3 regions of the Luteibacter sp. HA06 genome follow, and region 3 is predicted to be linked to each of the others. Evidence: predicted binding sites of a transcription regulator. Region 3 holds the regulator's gene; each other region holds the start of a gene.

Region 1 (3,276 bases), 2.3 Mb from region 3:
CGGCGTTGCGGTGGCTCCCGTGGCAGCCGCGAAGGCTGCCGCACCGGCCGAGGCGGTCGAAGGCTGGGATATCGCCTTCCGTCCCTTCGATTACCTGCTGAAGTCCGGCAACGATCCGGCGCGCATGTTCCGCGAACTCGAGGCCCTCGGCCCCCTCGCGGTCACCTGCGACGCCAGCAAGCTTCCCGCGCTGGCCGACATGGACGCCGAGTCGTCCTACCTCGGCTGGACGCTGCGCCTCGACGCCGGTGCCAAGCGCGCCGCTGTCGAAGGTGTGTTCGATTGGGTGGACGGCGATTGCGATCTGACGGTCACGCCGCGCCTTGCCGCTCCGGCGCCGGTCGCCGAGGTTGCCGTGGCTGCTCCTGTGGCCGCCGCCGGCCCGCGTGCCGTGCGCGATCCCGCTGCCAACAGTGAGTCGAGCTCGGTCCGCGTCGGCATCGAAAAGATCGACACGCTGATCAACCTCGTCGGCGAGCTGGTCATCACCCAGTCCATGCTCAGCCAGTTCAACGACGGCGTCGATGCCTCGCAGCTTGAAATGCTTCGCCATGGCTTGGCCCAGCTCGGCCGCCATACGCGCGAGCTGCAGGAAAGCGTTATGAGCATCCGCATGCTGCCGATCAGCACGGTGTTCAACCGATTCCCGCGCCTGGTCCGCGACCTGGCGCAGAAGCTCGACAAGAAGGTCGTGCTCGACATGCGCGGCGAGACCACGGAGCTCGACAAAACCGTGCTCGAGAAGATCGGCGATCCGCTGGTCCATCTGGTCCGCAACGCGATCGACCATGGCCTGGAAATGCCGGACAAGCGCCTCGCCGCAGGCAAGGGCGACACCGGCACCCTGCGTCTGGAAGCCTTCCATCGCGGCGGTTCGATCGTCGTCGAAGTGGCCGACAACGGCGCCGGCCTCAATCGCGACGCCATCGTGGCAAAGGCGATCCAGCGCGGCATCATCGCCACCGGCGAAGGGATGTCCGACGAGGCTGTAAGCGACCTGATCTTCGAGGCGGGCTTCTCCACCGCCGCAGCGACTACGGACCTTTCCGGTCGTGGTGTGGGCATGGACGTGGTTCGTCGCAATGTCATGGACCTGGGCGGCACCGTCGCCATTCGCAGCGTGCAGGGCAGTGGCACCACGTTCACCATCACTTTGCCGCTGACGCTCGCCATCATCGACGGCCTCACCGCCGCGGTGGGCGAGGAAATCTACATCGTGCCGCTCGTGTCCATCATCGAGTCGGTGCAGGTCAAGCCGGATACCGTCCGCAGCGTGGCCGGCGGTGGCGAGCTGTTCCGCTTCCGCGACAACTGGATGCCGATCGTCCGCCTGTTCGACGTGTTCGGCTGTGCCGGGCAGCGTCGCGCGGTGGACGAAGGCATCGTGATCGTCGTGGAAGGCGAGGGCACCCGTATCGGCCTGTTCGTCGACGAACTGATCGGCCAGCAGCAGGCGGTCGTGAAGTCGCTCGAAGCCAACTACCGTCGCGTGACCGGTATCTCCGGCGCGACCATCCTCGCCGATGGCTCCGTCGCGCTTATCGCCGACGTCACCGGCCTGGTCCGCATGCAGGCGCGCCGCAAAGCCGCCTGATTGCCAGGACCCCTTTCTGGAGGGGCCCTGCTCTGTGTGGGCTCTGCTCTGTGTGGGAGCCGCTTCAGCGGCGATAGGGCGCTAGCCGCAACCCGGCCCGCTGCCGCGGGATCGCCGATGAATCGGCTCCCACAAGGGTATGGCAAGGGCGTGGCAAAGCCCCATCCCCTGAGCAATTTTCGACAGATTTGCCCTCAAGAACCCACCGCGATGGCCGATACCCCAAGGGAAGGGGTCCCGAACCGCCGATCCGATCCGCCGTGGGAACGACATGAACCAGCAAGCCAGCTCCGCCACCGCCGTGCCTGAAGAGGCCGCGCAGTACCTCACCGTGAACCTCGGCAACGAGGAATATGGCGTCGATATCCTCGCCGTCCGCGAAATTCGCGGCTGGACGCCGGTGACCCGCATTCCCCAGGCGCCCGGCTATGTGCTCGGCGTGCTCAACCTGCGCGGTGCCATCGTGCCCGTGCTCGACCTGCGCCTGCGCTTCGGCCTGGCACGTGAGGAATACACCGCCACCACCGTCACGGTCATCGTGATGGTCAACGGCCGCCAGTTCGGCATCGTGGTCGATGCCGTGTCCGACGTGGTCGAGGTCGCCCCGGGCGACATCCGCCCGGTCCCCGACATGGGTACCACCGTCGACACCGAATACCTGAAAGGACTCACGTCCGTCGCCGAGCGCATGGTGCTTTTGCTCGACGTCGATCGCCTGCTCCAGCCGCAGGACGCACAGATGCTGGAGGCCGCTTTGGCCTCCACGGATGTCAAAGCCGTCGCCTGAGCGTAACGAACGCCGCGTAGCCCTAGCCGCACTTTGCTGATTGGAACCGTGATGAAGAAGTTCAAGTTCAAAGTACCCGCCCTGACCGTTCGCGGCCGCCTCTACGGCGTGCTCGGTTTGCTCACGCTCATGCTCCTGGGTGGTGCGGCCGTCGGCCTGGGTGCGATGCACTTCCAGAACGAAGGCATGCGCCAGATCTACGAGGAAGAGCTTGCTCCCACCGAGACCCTGAGCCGCATCAATACCGACTCGCTGATGTCCTTTGTGGTTCTCGGCGAAGCCGCCAGCAAGGTCAGCAACAAGGACGCGGTGAAGCAGAAGGTCGCCGAGTTCCAGAAGTACCAGGACGAGATGAACAAGCTGAAGGCTGACTTCGTCAAGGTACCGATGTCGGCCGACGTCAAGAAGCTCTACGACAAGTGGCAGTCCACAAACGCCGACTACGACCAGGCCAAGTCGGACATGGTCGACGCCCTGAATCAGGGTGACGAAGGTTCCAGCGACGTGCTCGAACTGCAGGTTCGCCCGCTTCTGATGGACCGCCAGACCCAGCTCGGCAAGCTCATCGAAGCCAAGCGCGACGAAGCCTCGGCCATCTACGCCAAGGAAACCGCGCAGTACCAGACGGTTCGCGCACTCAGCATCGGTTCGCTGGCCATCGGCCTGTTTATCTGCCTGCTGATCGGTGTGCTGGTTGTTCGCTCCATCATCCGCACGCTGTCGCACACCGTGTCGGTCGCGCACCAGATCGCCGAAGGCAAGCTCGGGCACGATATCCAGGTCACGCGTAGCGACGAACTCGGTCAGTTGCAGGAAGCCTTCCGCGCCATGGACGAGCGCCTCAGCGCGATCGTCGGCGAAGTGCGCCACGGTTCGGGTTCGGTCAGCACCGCCG
Region 2 (3,276 bases), 480 kb from region 3:
GCCGACGTGCTCGCCGTGCTGGCACTGGCACGTCGCGGCGGACTCGTCGAAGACGGCCGCGTCCCTCTCGACGTCGCCCCGTTGTTCGAAACGATCGACGATCTGGCCGGGGGCGCCGAGACGTTGCAGGCCCTGCTCGACGACCCGGTCTATCGCGAGCATCTCAAGGCGCGTGGCGACCGCCAATGGGTCATGCTCGGCTATTCGGACAGTGGCAAGGATGGCGGCACGCTGGCCTCGAAGTGGAGCCTCCAGCGAGCCCAGGTCGACCTCCTCGAGGTGGCGGCGAAAGCCGGCATCCGCGTGGCGTTCTTTCATGGCCGCGGCGGCTCGGCCAGTCGCGGCGGCTCGCGTATTACACCTGCGCTCATGGCCTCGCCACGCGGTTCCGTCGGTGGCGTGCTACGCGTGACCGAGCAGGGTGAGGTGATCCACCGGAAGTACGGCATCCGCGCCCTCGCGGTACGTAACCTCGAACAGACGCTCGGTGCGGTGATGCGAGCTTCGTTGCGTCCCCGCGAAGTCGAAGTGCGCGAGTCCGGCTGGAAGGACACCATGGCGATGTTGTCCGCGGAGAGTCGCAAGGCCTACCGTGCGTTTGTCGACACCGAGGGCTTCGTCGACTATTTCCGCGGCGCCACGCCCATTGATGTCATCGAGCGGATGACGCTCGGTTCGCGTCCGGCACGTCGCCGCAGCATGAAAGGCGTCGAGGACCTCCGCGCGATTCCCTGGGTCTTCTCATGGACCCAGTGCCGCGCCGTCCTCACCGGTTGGTATGGCCTCGGCAGTGCACTCGACGCTGTGTCCAAGGAATGCGGTGACGAGCACCTCGTGCGCATGGCACGTGAGTGGCCGTTCGTGTCGACCATGCTGGATGACGTCGAGATGGTGTTGGCCAAGGCTGATATCGATATCGCCGAAGCGTTCTCCAGGCTGGCCGGTCCGCTGCATGAGCGCTTCTTCCCGATGATCCGTGCCGAATTCGAACGGACGGTGGCCTGGGTCCTGAAGCTGAAGGGTGCGAACGAACTGTTGGCGGGCGATCCGCGGCTGGCGACCTCCATCCGCCTGCGCAATCCGTATGTCGACCCCATGAGCCTGCTCCAGGTCGACCTGCTCAAGCGCTGGCGCGCGACGGACGGCAAGGACGACGCGCTGCTCAACGCGCTGGTCGCCTGCGTCAATGGTGTTTCCCAGGGCCTGCAGAATACCGGCTGATCGATTTGCCATACAAAACACCGGGACGTGACGTCCCGGCGTCTCAGTCGGTCAAGAGAATGCGACCGAGGCCTAAAGTCTGGCCGGACACTGCCGAAAACGCCGGTGTAAGGGCATCCGCAAGGGATGCCCGAAGACATCGCAAAGGCTCGGTATGAACAGCATCGGTAATCGCGCCTTCGGGCGCAGCATGAGCGTGGGCGCCCGCCTGACCCTGCTCGTGGTCGGAATCGTCGCGCTGGGCGTCGCGGTGCTCACCATCGTGGTGACCGCCATGGTCTCGCACGAACTTGAAACCAGGGCGCGCGACGACCTCGAGCGTGGAAACCGCGCCATCATCGCCACGGTCAATACGTTCAGCGGGGCGTTGCTGGCCGAATCGGACCGCTTCCTCGGCCTGTTCGAAAGCTACTACCCGGGCGCGTTCTCGGTGGACGACAAACACCGCGTGATGATGGGAGGCCACACCGTGCCGACGCTGCTCCACGACGGCAAGGCACTCAACGGCGATTTCACCCAGGTCGACGAGTTCTCGGCTCGCGCGCACGTGGTCGCCACGCTGTTCGTCCGTGACGGGCCCGATTTCATCCGAGTCAGCACGTCGCTGAAGAAAGAAGACGGCTCGCGCGCCGTCGGTACATCGATCGATCATGCGCATCCGGCCTTCCCTATGCTGCTATCGAACAAGTCGTACGGCGGTCCGGCCGTTCTCTTCGATCGTCCGTACATCACCCGTTACGAGCCGATCCACGACGCGTCCGGCAACGTCGTTGGCGCCTGGTTCGTGGGCGTGGAAATCACCAGCGAGATGGCGAACCTGTCGCAGGAAATCGCTTCGATCCGCATCGGCCAGAGTGGTTACTATTCGGTGATCGACGCCAGCGCCGGCAAGCGCTATGGCACCTTCATCGTCGACCCGATGACCAAAGACACCGCTGCCCGGGCCGACGGTGCCGCGCTAAAGGTGATGGATGTCGATGGACAGCCGGTCTTCGGACGCATGCTCTCCGGCAAGAAGGGCGAACTGCGCTACCGCGTGAGCATCGACGGTCACAATGTCGATCGCCTTGCGATCTATGCAACCGACCCCGCCTGGAGCTGGCTGGTCGCCGGCACGGTCGACATGGACGAGCTATATGGGCCGGTGCGGCACCTGCGTATGGTTGCGTTCGGCACGGCCGTCGGCATGGTCGCCGTCCTCTGCCTGCTGCTTGTCATAGCGATTCGTGCGCGCATCACGCGGCCGCTGTCGCATGCCGTCGAGGCGGCCCGGCGCCTTGCCGAAGGCGATCTCACAGCACGCCTGGAAACCACGCGCGGCGACGAGATCGGACAGTTGATGCGCTCCATCGACGGTATTGGCGATGGCCTCGGCGATATCGCACGCTCCGTGCGCAAGGCGGCAGCCAGCATGGCGGACAGCACCTCCGAGATCGCCGCAGGCAATGCGGATCTTTCCACGCGCACGGAAACCCAGGCGCACGAGTTGCAGATGACGGCGTCGAGCCTCGATGAGCTCACCCGCACCGTGCGTGACAACGCAGGCAATGCCGCCCGTGCGAACACCCTGGCCGAGCACGCGAGCATCGCCGTGCAGCAGGAGGCCGGCTCGATGCAGGAAGCGGTCGACGCGATGAACGGCATCCAGACCTCCGCCCAGCGCATCGCGGACGTCATCGGCATCATCAATGGCATCGCGTTCCAGACGAATATCCTCGCGCTCAACGCCGCGGTCGAAGCAGCACGCGCCGGCGAGCAGGGCAGGGGCTTCGCGGTGGTGGCCGAAGAGGTACGCAACCTTGCCCAGCGCAGCGCCACGGCGGCAAAGGAAATCGAATCGCTGATCACCGAGTCGGTGGAACAGGTCGATGCAGGCCACGGCCTGGTGACCGAAGCAGGCCGCAACATGGCGACGGTGCTTGGTCGCATTCGCGACGTGGCCGACCTTGTGGGCCATATCAGCCGTGCGACCAGCGAACAGTCCGAGCAGATCGGCCGGATCAATCACGCGGTGTCGCGGATGGACGACTCGACGCAGCAGAACTCGGCGCTGGT
Region 3 (3,276 bases):
CGGCTCGCGCCGTCCTCCGCCACGGTGCGTCCAACGTCGCCCTGATCAGCGCCGACCAGTACCGCATCGGTGCTGGCGCGCAGCTGGAGCACTACGGCCGCCTGCTCGGCGTGCGCGTGTATAACGCCCATGACGCCGACAGCCTGCGCAACGTGCTTCTTCAGCTGCGCGGCAAGCACACCGTGCTGGTCGACACCGCCGGCATGGCCGGCAACGATCCCAAGCTGCAGCAGCAGTTCGACACGCTGCGCGCCACGTCGAACCTCCGCGTCTGCCTGGTGCTCGCCGCCAATGCGCAGGCGCAGGCCATCGACAATGCGATCCGCTCATACACGCCACTGTCGCCGCAGACCGCCATTCTTACCAAGCTCGACGAGGCCCCGCTGATCGGCGGCGCACTGTCGGCACTGATTCGTCATGCGATGCCCCTGGACTACACCACCGACGGGCAGCGCGTACCTGAAGATATCGCCTCCGCCGATGCGCGCAAGCTGGTCTGCCTCGCAGCCCAGTTGCTCAAGCAGCGCAACGAGGAGCCCGACGACGCCATCCTTGCCGATCGTTTCGGCACGGCAGCGCCCGCGCTGGCCTGACCGGGAACCCGCAGAACGTGACTACCGCAACCGCACACTCTTTCACGGCAGTGAACTCCTTCATGACCACACACGTCGATAGCACCCAGGCCGCCGGCCTCAACTGGCTTGACGACCGTCGCCCCACACGCAGCATCGCGATCGCGGGCGGCAAGGGCGGTGTCGGCAAGACCACCGTGGCGGTCAATCTCGGTATGGCCCTGGCCATGGGCGGACGCGACGTCGTCCTGCTCGACGCTGACCTCGCCATGGCGAACATCGACGTGCTGCTGGGTCTGCAGCCGACCCGTCACCTCGGGCACATGCTCGAGGGCGAATGCCGCATCGAGGACCTGATCCTCCAGGCGCCGCACGGCCTGAAAGTGATTCCGGCCACCTCGGGCGCGCGCCGCATGGCCCAGCTGCCGAACATCGAGCACGCCGCGGTGATCCGCGCGTTCGACGAATACCCGATCGCCCCTGAATACCTGATCGTCGACACCGCGGCCGGCATTTCCGACAGCGTGTCCATGTTCGCCGCGGCTTCCGATGAGGTGGTGGTGGTCGTGTGCGACGAACCGGCCTCGCTGACCGACGCCTACGCCCTGATCAAGGTCATGAGCCGCGAGTTCGGCGTCAACCGCTTCCGGATCGTGGCCAACATGGTTCGCCACGCCCAGGAAGGCCGCCAGCTTTTCGAGAAGCTCTCGCGGGTGGCCAACCGGTTCCTGGATGTCTCCCTGGATTTCATGGGGATGGTCCCGCACGACGAGTACCTGCGCCAGGCCATTCGCCGTCAGTCGGCCGTGGTCGACGTCTGGCCGAGCAGCCGATCTGCCGTCGGATTCAAGAATCTGGCCAGGTCGGTCGATACATGGGGTGAACCCGAACCCCGTGCTCAGGGTCGCATCGGCTTTTTCGCCGAGCGGTCCCACCTGGGAGGAGGGTTGCCACTGTGAGCGTTGCGACGGAATACCTTGAAGTCACACGGATTCCTGCAGATCAACTGGTGCGCACCCACGCACCGCTGGTCCGCCGGATCGCCTATCACCTGATGGGCCGGCTACCGCCGAGCGTGGATGCGAACGACCTCATGCAGGCCGGAATGATCGGACTGCTCGAGGCCGCAAGAAATTACTCGCCGACTCGCGCGGCCAGTTTCGAGACCTATGCGGGTATCCGCATACGTGGCGCGATGCTGGACGAACTGCGCAAGACGGACTGGACCCCGCGCTCCGTCCATCGGAAGTTGCGCGAGGTGGCTGAGGTAACGAGACAGATCGAAAATGAGACAGGTGGGGATGCCGAAGACGCCGAGGTGATGAAGCGGCTTGGTATCGACGCCATGGAATACAACCAGATTCTGGCCGACGCGGCGAGCGCGCGGTTGCTCAGCCTTACGGCGCCGGAAGGCGACGAAGGCGCAGCGATCGATGTCGCAGACCCCGACGCCGCAGGTCCGGAAGGGATCTTCGAGCAGGACGGCTTGCGCGATGCGCTGGCGCAGTCCATCGACGGCCTGCCCGAACGCGAGAAGCTGGTGATGTCGCTGTACTACGATGAAGAGCTCAACCTGAAGGAAATCGGTGCGGTACTCGGTGTCAGCGAATCGCGGGTGTGCCAGATCCATGGCCAGGCCCTGATTCGCCTCCGCGCTCGCATGACAGGTTGGAAAGAAAAGCATTGACGGCATTACGGTGCCGTCGCCGGTAAGAAACGCGCAGTCAGGCGGAGACGAGTTTTGGACAAGAACATGAAAATCCTCGTGGTGGACGATTTCTCCACCATGCGACGCATCGTCAGGAACCTCCTGGTCGAGCTGGGATTTACGAACACCCTCATCCAGGAGGCTGAAGACGGTACCGCGGCGCTCGTGATGCTGCGTGCCCAGCCCTTCGATCTGGTCGTGACCGACTGGAACATGCCCAACATGACGGGTATCGACCTGCTTCGCGCCATCCGCGCGGATGCCGCGCTGAAGTCGATGCCGGTGCTCATGGTCACGGCGGAAAACAATCGCGACCAGATCATCGCCGCCGCGCAGAGCGGCGTGAACGGCTACGTGGTCAAGCCATTCACGGCGGTCACGCTGAAGGAAAAGCTCGACAAGATCTTTGAACGACTCGCCGCGGCTGCGGGCTAAGGGAATGACGATGAACACCATGCTTACCGCCGGCCACGAGGTCGTTCCCGAGCTGCGCGAGCTGCTCGATGCCGATGACAGCGTCGCCTTCGAACAGGCGCTCGACCGCCTGCTGCGCAGCCGTGAACAGCACCTGTTCCTGGCCTTGGGCCACCTGGCGCGCGATCTCCACGAGTCGGTGCGCCGCCTCGCTTCCGACATCTCCAGCGATGGCGTGCCGGGCAACATGAGCGATGCGCGTAAGCACCTGCGCGACGTCCTCGAAATGAGCTCCCAGGCAGCGCACCGCACCCTCGACTTCAGCGACAAGCTGCGTCCGCAGGCACAGGCGCTGGCCAAGCAGGCCGACGAAGTGCTCGTGCTCGATCACGCTGATCCGTCCTTTGCGCCGAACGCTACGGCGCTCGCCGTCCGCGTGGGCGATTTCGCGCAGAGCTGCGACATCGGCCTGGGTGAGATGGTCGAAGCGCAGTCCTGGCAGGATCTCTCCGGCCAGCGTGTCGCCCAGGTTGAAGCCTTCATGGCCAAGGTGGAATCGTCCCTGATTGAACTGGTGCGCCT

Evidence for each region. The regulator FliA, encoded in region 3, starts transcription of late flagellar genes. The targets are predictions, from matches to a motif close to TAAAGTTTNNCNNNCNNNGGCCGATAA.
Region 1: the regulator FliA is predicted to act here: its motif matches at 1,789-1,815, upstream of ACVWWJ_RS16985 (chemotaxis protein CheW).
Region 2: the regulator FliA is predicted to act here: its motif matches at 1,295-1,321, upstream of ACVWWJ_RS03745 (methyl-accepting chemotaxis protein).

The regions. Positions count from the first base shown of each region.
Region 1 is NZ_JBSSDZ010000001.1:3,680,284-3,683,559, reverse strand. Features, by position in the region: gene ACVWWJ_RS16990 (chemotaxis protein CheA) at 1-1,594, shown strand, start outside; gene ACVWWJ_RS16985 (chemotaxis protein CheW) at 1,866-2,381, shown strand; gene ACVWWJ_RS16980 (methyl-accepting chemotaxis protein) at 2,433-3,276, shown strand, end outside.
Region 2 is NZ_JBSSDZ010000001.1:852,980-856,255, forward strand. Features, by position in the region: gene ppc (phosphoenolpyruvate carboxylase) at 1-1,221, shown strand, start outside; gene ACVWWJ_RS03745 (methyl-accepting chemotaxis protein) at 1,376-3,276, shown strand, end outside.
Region 3 is NZ_JBSSDZ010000001.1:1,335,676-1,338,951, forward strand. Features, by position in the region: gene flhF (flagellar biosynthesis protein FlhF) at 1-593, shown strand, start outside; gene ACVWWJ_RS05970 (MinD/ParA family protein) at 656-1,531, shown strand; gene ACVWWJ_RS05975 (RNA polymerase sigma factor FliA) at 1,528-2,259, shown strand; gene cheY (chemotaxis response regulator CheY) at 2,314-2,715, shown strand; gene ACVWWJ_RS05985 (protein phosphatase CheZ) at 2,726-3,276, shown strand, end outside.